DNA from 3 places in the Collimonas fungivorans genome. Region 3 is predicted to be linked to each of the others. Evidence: predicted binding sites of a transcription regulator. Region 3 holds the regulator's gene; each other region holds the start of a gene.
What was found. The regulator HrcA, encoded in region 3, represses chaperone genes, less so after heat shock. The targets are predictions, from matches to a motif close to TTAGCACTCNNNNNNNNNGAGTGCTAA.

Region 1 (4,184 bases), 1.5 Mb from region 3:
GCCGGCGCTGGGCTGGGCCGCGATCGCCAACGACGTGCCGATGCAAGCCTGGATCCTGGTGCTGATCATCTTCGTCTGGACCCCGCCGCATTTCTGGGCGCTGGCCATGTACCGGCGCGACGACTACGCCAAATCCGGTTTGCCGATGCTGCCGATCACGCACGGCATGAAATTTACCCAGTTCCAGATCTGGCTGTACACGATCGCCCTGGTGGCGACCACCATGCTGCCGTTCGCGGTCGGCATGAGCGGCCTGATCTACCTGGCCAGCGCGGCTGTGCTGGGCTTGATCTTCCTCTGGTACGCATGGCAGATCTACCAGCACTATACCGACCTGATCGCACGCAAGACCTTCGCCTATTCGATCGTCTACCTGTCGCTGCTGTTCGCCGCCTTGCTGGTCGATCACTACCTCAAATTCTGAAAGCAAACATGAAGCGTGTTATTCCTGTCGTTGTGGCCGGCTTGCTGGCGGTTTTGTCTTTAAGCGCTTGCGGCGATAAGTCGAGTAACGGCGCGGCAGGCGGCAGCCAGGAAATGACGCTGTCGCCGGCCAACAGCGCTTTCATCAACACCGACGTCACCGGCCTCGGCTACGCCCGCGATTTCGCCCTGACCGACCATACCGGCAAGCCGCGCACGCTGGCTGACTACAAGGGCAAGGCGGTAGTCGTGTTTTTCGGCTACACCCAGTGCCCTGACGTCTGCCCGACCACCATGGTGGAGATGGCGAATGTGATGAAGGAACTGGGGCCGCAGGCAAGCAAAGTACAGGTGCTGTTTGTTACCGTGGATCCGGAGCGCGATACGCAGGAGCTGTTGTCGAAGTATGTGCCGGCGTTCGATCCGAGTTTTGTCGGCCTGTACGGCGACCAGGCGGCGACCGACAAGGTGGCCAAGGAATTCCGCGTGTTCTACCAGAAAGTACCCGGCAAGACCCCGGGCAGCTATACCATGGACCATACCGCAGGCAGCTATGTATTCGATCCGGAAGGCCACATCCGCCTGTTCGTACGCCACGGCCAGGGGCCTGATCCGATTGCCCATGATTTGAAATTGCTGCTGAAATAATCGATGTAGACAGGCAATAAAAAAGGCAGCCGCTGGCTGCCTTTTTCTATTTGCGATCGGTTCCTCAGGCAAACGCGGCCAGCGAACCCTTCATCTTCTTCAGCGCAACTGCCTCGATCTGGCGTATCCGTTCGGCCGATACGCCGAATTCATCAGCCAGCTCATGCAAGGTGGCGCCGGAGCCGTCGTCGTTGGCCAGCCAGCGGGCTTCGACGATACGGCGCGAACGGTCGTCCAGCTTGCTCAGGGCCGATTCCAGGCCTTCCGACTGCATGCGGTCGTAGCGTTGCGCTTCCAGCACTTTGCTTGGCTCTTGCGCTTCGGTCGACAGGTAGGCGATCGGTGCAAACTTGTCGTCATCGTCGTCGGTCGGCGCTTCCAGCGCGATGTCGCGACCGGTCAGGCGCGTTTCCATCTCGATCACTTCTTCGCGCTTGACGTTGAGGGTCTTGGCCAGCGCATCGACCTGGGCCGGCGTCATGGCGTCCAGGCCTTCCTTATGGCTGCGCAGGTTGAAAAACAGCTTGCGCTGCGCCTTGGTGGTGGCTACTTTCACCAGGCGCCAGTTTTTCAGGATGTATTCATGCATTTCGGCCTTGATCCAGTGCATGGCGTACGACACCAGCCGTACACCCTGGTCCGGGTCGAAGCGCTTGACTGCCTTCATCAGGCCGATATTGCCTTCCTGGATCAGGTCGGCATGCGGCAAGCCGTAGCCGAGGTAGCCGCGGGCGATCGACACCACCAGGCGCAAATGCGACAGCACCAGCTTCTGGGCGGCGCCGAGGTCGTTTTTGTCGCGTAATTGTTGCGCCAAAGAAATTTCTTCATCATGTGTCAACATCGGCAGGCGATTCACTGCCGAAATATACGCGTCAATATTCCCCAGCGTACCGGAAAAGCCGAGCGCCAGGGCGCTGGTGTCGGTGGGCATTAAAGCAGTGTTGACGGATGGATTCTTCATTCTTTCTCCTTGCTGTCCGGCCAGCTGAAGCTGCCGGTAGATCAACGATCAGACGTTTGACTTGATTATATTAGCACTCTCTATTGTTGAGTGCTAATAGGATTTGTTAAAGAGTGTATATAGACGGTTGCTATCGATCTTATTCTTTTGATTGTTCGAAGCAGATAATTAGAGAGGCAAACCGAAGGAAAGTTGCGTCCATATTAAAGCAAATGCTGCATAGCCGCACGGCAGCTCGGAAAAGGGCCGTCAGACTGCCAGATCGGCCGTCATCTCAAGGAAATCGTCATATGGCGGGAGTAGCAGGAAAGCGCGCAGCTGCGCCAGGTGAGTGCTGTCGGCGATGCTGATATACAAGCGCGCCGGCGGTTTGCGCAGCAGGCGGTTCAGGGTGACGCGCAGGGTCAGGTTGCCGATGCAGCAAAGACAGCCGGGCGCAATCCTTTTGATATCGAGATCATGCTCGAGTCCAGGCGGCAGCTTCGCCGCTTTGCCGTCAGGCAGGCCTTCCAGTATGAGTGCGGTGCCGAGATGGACGCCGCTCCGTGCCAAGTCCTGCTCCAGAGCGGAGTAGATGGCGGTTTCGCGCATGCCGGCCGAGCCACCGCTGACCAGTGCGGTGAGGGTCATCCGCCTTTTTTGGACAACTTCCCAGGGTCAACCCCGAGCTGTTTCAGTTTGCGGTACAGGTGGGTGCGTTCCAGTCCGGTTTTTTCCGCCACCCGGGTCATGCTGCCGCTTTCGCGGATCAGGTGATATTCAAAGTAGGCGCGTTCGAAAGCATCGCGCGCCTCGCGCAGGGGCAGGCCGAACGAAGACGAGAACAGGCTCTCGGAGGCGACCGCCACCGATGGCAGCGCCGCGATATGGGCCGCTTCCGACGATGCCGGATTGTTAAAGACGCCGGCGGTCACCACCGTATCGTTCGATTCGCCGGAAGCCGCGGCCGGCTGCGGATACAGGGTCGGTGCGCGGGCGGTCTTGGGACCTTGCGACAAGCCTTGCTGGACCGCTTTCAACAGCTTTTGCAGGGCAATCGGTTTTTCCAGGAAATTCAGGGCGCCGATGCGGGTCGCTTCTACCGCGGTGTCGATAGTGGCGTGGCCGGACATCATGATGACGGGCATGGTCAGCAAGCCATCGCGCTGCCATTCCTTCAATAGGGTGACGCCGTCGGTATCCGGCATCCAGATATCGAGCAGCACCAGATCGGGCACGCCGCCGTGACGAAATTCGCGAGCCTGTTGTGCATTTTCCGCGGCGGTTACTACATGCCCCTCGTCACCTAAAATTTCCGAGAGCAATTCCCGAATTCCCATTTCGTCGTCAACGACTAGGATGTTAGCCATGCGGTAGCCTTCCCATTTCCTGTTGCATCAAATCCCACTGTATGGACTGTTCGGACAGTCCAGTTAAGTTATCAATGTCTATTTATTTTATTTTCGCGTCCGGATACGTATGCTATATCAGCAAATCGTCAATTTGCAGCTGTTCTCGATCAAATTATGGCCGAATCGGCATTCGTGGCTAACTTTAACAGCAAAATCAGGATTTTTGCGCCCTTTGTGTCGCTTCGGTTCTGCAGATCGATGCGGCCGCCATGTTCGTCGATGATTTTTTTCACCATCGGCAAACCCAGGCCGGTGCCGCGCGGCTTCGAGGTGACGTAGGGTTCGAAGGCCCGGGCCAGTATCTTGGGCGAGAATCCCGAACCATTGTCGGTGATCGACAGCCGCACTGCGGTGCGCGACAAGCCGTCCGAACTTTGATAGCTGACGCGCTCGGTCACCAGGTCGATGCGCGGCGGCGTCGCATCGTCGGCGCGCTCGAGCACGGCATCCTGGGCGTTTTGCAAAAGATTATGGATTACCTGCCGCAGCTGGGTGGCGTCGCCCATGATCAGCGGCAGGTCCGGCGCCAGCGATGCATGGATCATGTCGCGTTCGTCGCCGGCCAGGTAGAGGTGCAGGATTTCCGCCACCAGCACGTTCAGGTCGAGCTCGCCCAACACCGCCGGCGGCGTCTTGGCGTAGTCGCGGAAATCGTCCACCATGCGCTTCATGGCGGCCACCTGGTTAACAATGGTGTCGGTGCTTTTCTTCAGGATCGCCGCGTCCTGCGTCATCAGCTTGTCTTCCAGCTTCATCTG
Region 2 (4,184 bases), 180 kb from region 3:
GTATCTGCCTATGAGACGGCTATCGCGGCGATAGCCACGGCCGGGAAAATCGACGGTTCTATTGCTGAAGAGCGGCTGTGTCATTGCTGATTCAGGTATTTACAACGAGAAGAAACTGTGCAAAACATTGTTAAATCCATGTCACAAAAATTCCCCGGCAGCCACGATATGACATTTCGATTGATGCCTGATTCGCAAACCCCTGATCCACCACATTGATGCCGGGGAGCATAGAATAGAAGCAAGCTGACGTCTGAAAACAACAAAAATCATGCGCCATTTCGGTTTTTATCGATTATTCGAATACGTTCGAAGCAAACCTGTCCGCGTAATGGCCGCCCTGCTTCTGGCAGCGGCCGCTCCTGCGCCGTGCGCATTCGCATCGAACCTGTCCGCGCGCGACCCTTCACAACTTACTCCGGCCCAGATCATGCAGTACATCGAGGAGCAAAAGGCAAGGGCCGCTGCCGGCAAAGGAAGCGACACGTCATCGACACCCTCGACGTCTGCGCCGCCGATGCTGCTCGAACCCAGCGGCAGGCCGTGGTGCTTGCGCTTCATGCCGAGCCTCCGCGTCGAAGACCTGGCCGAGCCGTTCCGGAGCAACGTGAAACGGTTCATTGCGGCGCTGGAGCAGGCCGGCATGCGCGTCGTCATTACCACCACCTACCGTCCGCAAGAGCGTTCCTACCTGATGCATTACTCGCTGCAAATTGCGCGCGACAAGGAGCGCCCTGCTTCCGTGCCGGCCTGGCGCGGGGTCAATATCGACTGGTCGCACCGGGACCGGGACAAGCTCAAGGCGAACCTGGCGCAAGCGAAGTCAGCGGCGCGCGACATGGTGAGCGGCTACGGCATCAGTTCGGTGCCGGTCAGCAGGCCGGGCCGCTCGGCGCATAATTTTTCGCAGGCGATCGACATGGTGATTACCGGCTATGCCGGCAAAACCATTGTCGACGCCCAGAAAAAAACCAGGACCGTACAAAACTTCATCGACCTGAAATCGGTCGGCGCTTCCTACGGCGTCATCTGGTACGGGCCCGAGGATAGCGTGCACTGGTCGGTCGATGGAAATTAGTCGTAGGGTGGATACCCGTGCCCACCCCACCAATAAGGCCATTTCATGAAAATAGTGTTTGCGTTGTTTTTCCTGGCAGTGCCGATGACGCCGCTGTTTGCGGCAGCCCCGGCGGCTGGATTATGGGAGGACGTGCTGGTGGTCGATGACCACACCTTGCAATTGATCTCGCACCGGCATTTCATCTTCACCGACCGGAAGCTGGCCGCGCCCACGGTGTTCACAGCGCTCAAGGATTTCGGCGGCGAGATCGACGCGTTTTGCTGCCTTGAAGTGCAAGATACAAATCCGCTTTCGGTCACCGAGATCGAGAAGAAATTCAGCAGCGATCACGATTTCGTGCAGCGTTTTTCACAGATCCGCGGCCTGCCGTACATGTATGAAGCGAAGCTCGCCAAGCGTGAAATCTGGAACGACAAGATGCTGCTGCTGAAGGGACGCAGGAAAGACGCTGACGACATCCCGTTTTCCGCGCCGGTCATCGCCGGGCGGCTTGGCTTCTCTGAAATTGCGGGCAACCGCTTCACCACTGCCGACGGCCACCAGGTCGAACTGAAGACCCGTTTCCCGGATAAAAACCGGCAGCGGCCGTTGCTGCATCGCTTTACGGTCGACGGTAAGAGAACGACATTCAGTGTGCCGGTTTTAGGAAATTGAACAACATGGATTGCACAAACTCGCATCTACGAGCTCCACTCGATTTGCAAGGCCGTAGGGTGGGCAGGTTTTTCTGCCCACGCTGAATTGGCGCGCTCCCGCGTGGGCACAGGGTGCCCACCCTATATCAGTTGGCGTTCACGCCTTCCATCTCGGGGATAGAATAATTAGGGTCAGAGTCGAATTATTTGCATTGTCAAAAAGAAACATTCGATCGGCGACGATTGCAAAAAGACGTTTAATCCCCCCTACGCCTGAAGATTATCCGGCGAACTCGAATGCGGGCTTGAAAAATCGACAGAGCGTCCCTATACTTAGCACTCGTTAGGAGAGAGTGCTAACAATCTCCTCGACCTAGTCACTGTGCGGCGCATTCATATAGCAAAGCAGAGCGGTCAGTCCACTTTGCTGCGATGTTGCTGCAAATACAAATAACCTGTTGAATCTCAAGGAGTCACATATGAATCTTCGTCCTTTGCACGATCGCGTCATCGTCAAGCGTCTCGACCAGGAAACTAAAACTGCATCCGGCATCGTGCTGCCAGACGCAGCTGCCGAAAAGCCGGATCAAGGTGAAGTCCTGGCCGTCGGTAACGGCAAGATTCTGGAAAACGGCAATGTCCGTGCGCTGGCAGTCAAGGTTGGCGACCGCGTTCTGTTCGGCAAATACTCCGGCCAGGCTGTCAAGATCGACGGCAATGAACTGCTGGTAATGCGCGAAGAAGACCTGTTTGCCGTAGTCGAAGCCAAGTAATTCCGGCCAGGCCGGAATTCTCTGGTTGGCCGGCGCCTGGCGCTTCCGACCGGATCCGGTCACTACCCAATCGAATTGAACCTATTCAGGAGAATAAAACATGGCAGCAAAACAAGTAATTTTCGGCGATGAAGCACGCGCCAAGATCGTCAACGGCGTCAACATCCTGGCTAATGCAGTCAAGGTGACCCTGGGTCCTAAGGGCCGCAACGTGGTCCTGGAACGCAGCTTCGGCGCTCCTACCGTCACTAAAGACGGCGTTTCGGTCGCTAAAGAAATCGAACTGAAAGACAAGCTGGAAAACATGGGCGCGCAGCTGGTGAAAGAAGTCGCTTCCAAGACTTCCGACAACGCTGGCGACGGTACTACTACTGCAACCGTGCTGGCGCAAGCCATCGTGCGCGAAGGCTTCAAGTATGTTGCCGCCGGTTTCAACCCGACTGACCTGAAGCGCGGTATCGACAAAGCTGTTGTCGCCATCGTTGCCGAAATCAAGACCCTGTCGAAGCCAACCACCACCAGCAAGGAAATCGCCCAAGTCGGTTCGATCTCGGCTAACTCCGACACCGACATCGGTGAAATCATTGCCAAGGCAATGGACAAGGTCGGCAAAGAAGGCGTGATCACCGTTGAAGACGGCAAGTCGCTGGAAAACGAACTGGACATCGTCGAAGGCATGCAATTCGACCGCGGCTACCTGTCGCCATACTTCATCAACAACCAGGAAAAGCAAGTTGTTGCCCTGGAAAACCCGTTCGTCCTGCTGTTCGACAAAAAAGTTTCGAACATCCGTGACCTGCTGCCGATCCTGGAACAAGTCGCCAAGTCCGGCCGTCCTCTGCTGATCATCGCAGAAGATGTCGAAGGCGAAGCGCTGGCTACCCTGGTTGTGAACAACATCCGCGGCATCCTGAAGACTGCAGCTGTCAAGGCGCCAGGCTTTGGCGACCGTCGTAAAGCCATGCTGGAAGACATCGCTATCCTGATCGGCGGCCAAGTGATCGCTGAAGAAGTCGGCCTGACACTGGAAAAAGCTACCCTGGCTGAACTGGGCCAAGCCAAGCGTATCGAAATCAGCAAGGAAAACACCACCATCATCGACGGCGCCGGCGAAGCCATCACCATCGAAGCACGCGTCAAGCAAATCCGCGCGCAGATCGAAGAAGCCTCTTCGGACTACGACCGTGAAAAACTGCAAGAACGCGTCGCCAAGCTGGCCGGCGGCGTTGCGCTGATCAAAGTCGGTGCTGCTACCGAAGTTGAAATGAAAGAAAAGAAAGCCCGCGTTGAAGATGCTCTGCACGCTACCCGTGCAGCAGTTGAAGAAGGCGTTGTGCCAGGCGGCGGCGTGGCATTCCTGCGCGCACGTGCCAACATCAAGGACCTGAAGGGCGACAATCCTGACCAGGAAGCCGGCATCAAGATCGTGCTGCGCGCGATCGAAGAGCCACTGCGCCAGATCGTATTCAACGCTGGCGACGAGCCATCGGTTGTGGTCAATGCAGTCCTGGCTGGCAAGGGCAACTACGGTTACAACGCTGCCGACGGCACTTATGGCGACATGATTGCACTGGGCATCCTGGACCCAACCAAGGTTACCCGTTCGGCATTGCAAAACGCCGCTTCGGTTGCTTCCCTGATCCTGACTACTGAAGCGATGATCGCTGAACAGCCAGAAGACAAGTCGGCTGGCGG
Region 3 (4,184 bases):
ATTATCTAATTATCTCTGCGGGGTCGCCCAGACAGCGATCTGGACAATTTGTCAATCAGTTCTTGGAAGGGCCAGGCGCGCTAGGCACAGATGGTGCGATTTCGACATTCTTGACGCTCTTCTTGGCTTCCGAAGCGCCGCCTGAAATCCGGTCCAGATAATCGTTCTCAGTAGGCAGGTTGCCGCCGTCGACGCGTGCCAGCAGGTTGCCGTTGAAGAAAACGCTGACCCGGCTGGTGGTGACTTCGCCATTACCCTTTTGCAGGCGGAACACGTAGTCCCAGCGATCGTCATGGAACAAGTCGGTCAGCAGCGGCGTGCCCAGTGCAAACCGCACCTGCTCGCGAGTCATGCCTTCTTTAACTTGTGCCAACATTTCTTTCGAGACAAAGTTTCCCTGCTGGATATCTATCCGGTACGGGGAAAAAATGCCCAGAAAGCGGCGATGCTTGATGGTTTGCACGCCGCTGGTATCAGTGGCGACAGGAGCCGCTGCCGGATCTGTGCCGGCGACGGGTTGGCCGGCCGGGGGATTTTTTGACGCGCAGCCGGCCAGGGCGGCCATGAAGACAACTGCAACGGCTAAAGGGACGATGCGGGCGGAGGTACGGACAGGGGAGAGCAACATTCGCATAAGGATCTCAATTGATTGAGCAACTGTGCTAAAACGCTATATGATAAAGCAGATCATCCATTTGTGACCAAAACATGCCGAACAATCCATCAGAACTGAAAGCCAGCGGCCTCAAAGCCACCTTGCCACGCCTCAAAATCCTGGAAATCTTCCAGAACAGCGAGGTGCGCCACCTGAGCGCCGAGGACGTTTATAAAATCCTGCTGAGCGACAATCTCGACGTCGGCCTGGCGACCGTGTACCGCGTACTGACTCAATTCGAGCAGGCCGGGCTGTTGCAGCGCAACCATTTTGAAACCGGCAAGGCCGTGTTCGAACTCAACGAAGGCTCGCATCACGACCATCTGGTTTGCCTGGATTGCGGCCTGGTGGAAGAGTTTTACGACGAAGAAATTGAAAAACGCCAGAAGATCGTCGCCAAGGAACACGGTTTTGAAATCGCCGACCATGCGCTGGCCCTGTACGGGCATTGCCGCGACTGCCGCAAGAAAAAGGGCTGATCCGGACTATGCCGCCTTGCGCTTGCGCGCCTTCGGCGCCGGCTTGGCGTTAGCCTTGCGCACCGCCGCGGCATAAGCCAACCGCGCCCAGGGCGTCATCGCCGGGGCTGAATCCATCGCCTCTTCAGGCGCCGACCAGTAGCTCATCTCAATGGTTTTTCCCTTGCTTTCGAAGATGCAGGGCGTGCATCCTGCGGCGGCGAACTGCGGCCGGGTTTCTTCGTCAGTCTTGAGGTAGAGGATGCCTTCGGCAACCAGGGCGATCATCATGCTATCGTGGTAGACGCCGTAACCGCCGAACATCTTGCGTGCGCTGATTGCGCCCAGCGGCGCCAGCAGCTCGCGGATATAGTCGATGATGGCGTCGTTGCGGGACACGTTCAGCTGTGGCTCAGGGCGTTCGACAGCAGCTTGGCGGTGATATTCACGATCGGGATCACGCGTTCATACGCCATCCGGGTCGGACCGATCACGCCCAGCGTGCCGACAATCTTGCCGTTGACCTCGTAGGGCGCGGTCACCACGCTCATTTCGTCCATCGGCACCAGCTGCGATTCGCCGCCGATGAAGATCTGGACGCCGGTGGCCTTGCCGGAGATGTCGAGCAATTGCATCAGGCTGGTTTTTTGCTCGAACATGTCGAACAGCTTGCGCAGGGAATCCATGTTCGACGACAGGTCGGTGACGCTGAGCAGGTTGCGTTCGCCCGAAATCACCACTTCGTCGCTGTTGTCGGTCATGGCGTCGCTGCCGGCTTCAACCGCGGCCTGCATCAGCCAGGTCATGTCGTCGCGCAGCTTGCGCAACTCGCCTTGCAGGCGCAGGCGGACATCGTCCAGGCTGAGGCCGCCGTAATGCTGGTTGATGTAGTTGGCGGCCTGCACCAGCTTGGCCGGGCTGTAGTCGACGTCGGTCAGCAACAGCCGGTTCTGGACGTCGCCGTTGGGGCTGACGATCACCAGCAGGATGCGTTTCTCCGAAAGCCGCAGGAATTCGATCTGCTGGAAGATCGATTCGCGCCGCGGCGTCAGCACCACGCCGGCGAAATGCGACAAGGATGACAACACCTGGGCCGCATTGGCGATGATTTTCTGTTGCGAATTCGGCTGCAGGCGCGCCTGCATCTTGGATTCCAGCGCAGTCTCGTCAATCGGCTCGACCGTCAGCAGGGTATCGACAAACATGCGGTAACCGCGCGGCGTCGGCACCCGGCCGGCGGAAGTGTGGGGACTGGCGACAAAACCCATTTCCTCCAGGTCGGCCATGATGTTGCGTATCGTCGCCGGCGACAGTTCCAGGCCGGAGATCTTGGAAAGGGCGCGCGAGCCAACCGGCTGGCCGTCGGCGATATACCGTTCGACCAGGGCTTTGAGCAGGGTTTGAGCGCGATTATCTAGTTGCATATAGGTCTATTTTAGCGAGCACTGCACTGGCTTACCAGCTTATGCATGCACTTATACACTGTTTTTACCCGCCACCCGCGGTTTGTTCCAGCCAGGCCTCCAGCTCATGCAAGCTGGTGCAACTGGCCTGGGCGCTGATGCCGGCCGGCAGCACGCGGTCAAAACGGTTGATCCAGACCGCCTGCAAGCCGGCCTGCTGGGCCCCGGCCACGTCCAGCAAGGGATCGTCGCCGACGTACACAGTGTGTTCGGGCGCTACCCCCAAGGTCGCGCAAGCGGCGTGGAAAATGCTGGGGTCGGGTTTGGCGCAGCCGAAGCTGTGGGCCGCGATGGATGCCTGGAAATGCCGGGCCAGGCCGATTTTGCCGAGGTCGGCGAAACCGTTCGAGACTGTGCCCAGCGGCAGGCGCTGGCTTAACCGCGTCAAGGCCGGCTGGACATCGACGAACGGCGTCACTGCGTGGCGCGCCTCGGAAAACACCGCCATCGCCGCATCCACTTTGCCAGCATCTTCGCCGACGCTGTTGAAAGCGATGGTCAGCGCCGCATGGCGCAGCTTCCAAAGATCAAACTTGAACACCGGGTTGCTTGCCACCAGGTCCATGCGCTGCTGGCGCAGGCTCTCGATCGTATACCGGCGGCTGACCGCGGGGGCATTCTGTTGCAGCCAGTCAAACAGCAACTGCTCGGCGCGCGCGATCACCGGCACGATCGGCCACAAGGTATCGTCGAGGTCGAACAGCAGCGCTTTTATGGCCGGCTTTTTGCCGGTCAGCGGTTTGCCGGGCCGGAAACCTGGGGAGATAGCTGAATTATTCGTCGGGGCCATATGCGTATCCTTCATTGCAAGCCTAAATTATGGTCTAATCGCCAGCATGTGGCCTATAAAATTACCTTCCAAAACGGTTTTGCCAGCGAATTTGCCCGAGTCTATGCCGAAAACCATTGCCATCGTCGGCAAGTATTTCGCCGCCGGCATTTCCGAGTCGCTGACCGAAATCGCCGATTTCCTGCAAGGCCGCGGCCACCATGTGGTGCTGGAGACCGAGACCGCGCAGAACGTCGCGCTGCCGATCGCCGCGATGACGCCGGCGCAGATCGGCCAGCAGGCTGACGCCGCGATCGTGGTCGGCGGCGACGGCACCATGCTGGGTATCGCGCGCCAGCTGGCGCCTTACGACGTGCCTTTGATCGGCATCAACCAGGGCCGCCTCGGATTCATCACCGATATCTCGCTCGAGCGCATGCTGCCGGTGCTGGGTGAAATGCTGGACGGTAAAGTCGAATCGGAGCGGCGCAGCCTGCTGCAGGGTTCGGTCATGCGCGACGGCCAGCAGATCTTCAGCGCGCTGGCGTTCAACGATGTGGTGGTGGCGCGCGGCGCCGGTTCCGGCATGGCGGAGCTGATGGTCGAGGTCGACGGCCGTTTCATGTACAACCAGCGCTCCGACGGCCTGATCGTGGCGACGCCGACCGGTTCCACCGCCTATTCCCTGTCCGCCGGCGGCCCTTTGCTGCATCCTTCGCTGGGCGGCATCGTGCTAGTGCCGATTGCGCCGCATGCGCTGTCGAACCGGCCTATCGTGATTCCGGACAGCAGTGAAATCGTGATCGAAATCGTCAACGGCCGCGACATGAGCGCCAATT

Region 1: rpoH (RNA polymerase sigma factor RpoH) is a predicted target of HrcA. The motif match lies at 2,106-2,132, and genes of this name have one in related genera.
Region 2: groES (co-chaperone GroES) is a predicted target of HrcA. The motif match lies at 2,050-2,076, and genes of this name have one in related genera.

Annotation. Positions count from the first base shown of each region.
Region 1 covers NZ_CP013232.1:881,151-885,334, forward strand. The annotation lists gene cyoE (heme o synthase) at 1-424, shown strand, start outside; gene CFter6_RS03760 (SCO family protein) at 433-1,071, shown strand; gene rpoH (RNA polymerase sigma factor RpoH) at 1,136-2,035, opposite strand; gene CFter6_RS03770 (hypothetical protein) at 2,285-2,665, opposite strand; gene CFter6_RS03775 (response regulator) at 2,662-3,384, opposite strand; gene CFter6_RS03780 (sensor histidine kinase) at 3,534-4,184, opposite strand, start outside.
Region 2 covers NZ_CP013232.1:4,773,042-4,777,225, forward strand. The annotation lists gene CFter6_RS20915 (hypothetical protein) at 332-1,078, shown strand; gene CFter6_RS20920 (hypothetical protein) at 1,124-1,735, shown strand; gene groES (co-chaperone GroES) at 2,196-2,489, shown strand; gene groL (chaperonin GroEL) at 2,590-4,184, shown strand, end outside.
Region 3 covers NZ_CP013232.1:4,951,849-4,956,032, reverse strand. The annotation lists gene dapB (4-hydroxy-tetrahydrodipicolinate reductase) at 1-2, opposite strand, end outside; gene CFter6_RS21660 (outer membrane protein assembly factor BamE) at 56-634, opposite strand; gene fur (ferric iron uptake transcriptional regulator) at 709-1,134, shown strand; gene CFter6_RS21650 (TfoX/Sxy family protein) at 1,141-1,512, opposite strand; gene hrcA (heat-inducible transcriptional repressor HrcA) at 1,515-2,537, opposite strand; gene CFter6_RS21640 (HAD family hydrolase) at 2,602-3,366, opposite strand; gene CFter6_RS21635 (NAD kinase) at 3,413-4,184, shown strand, end outside.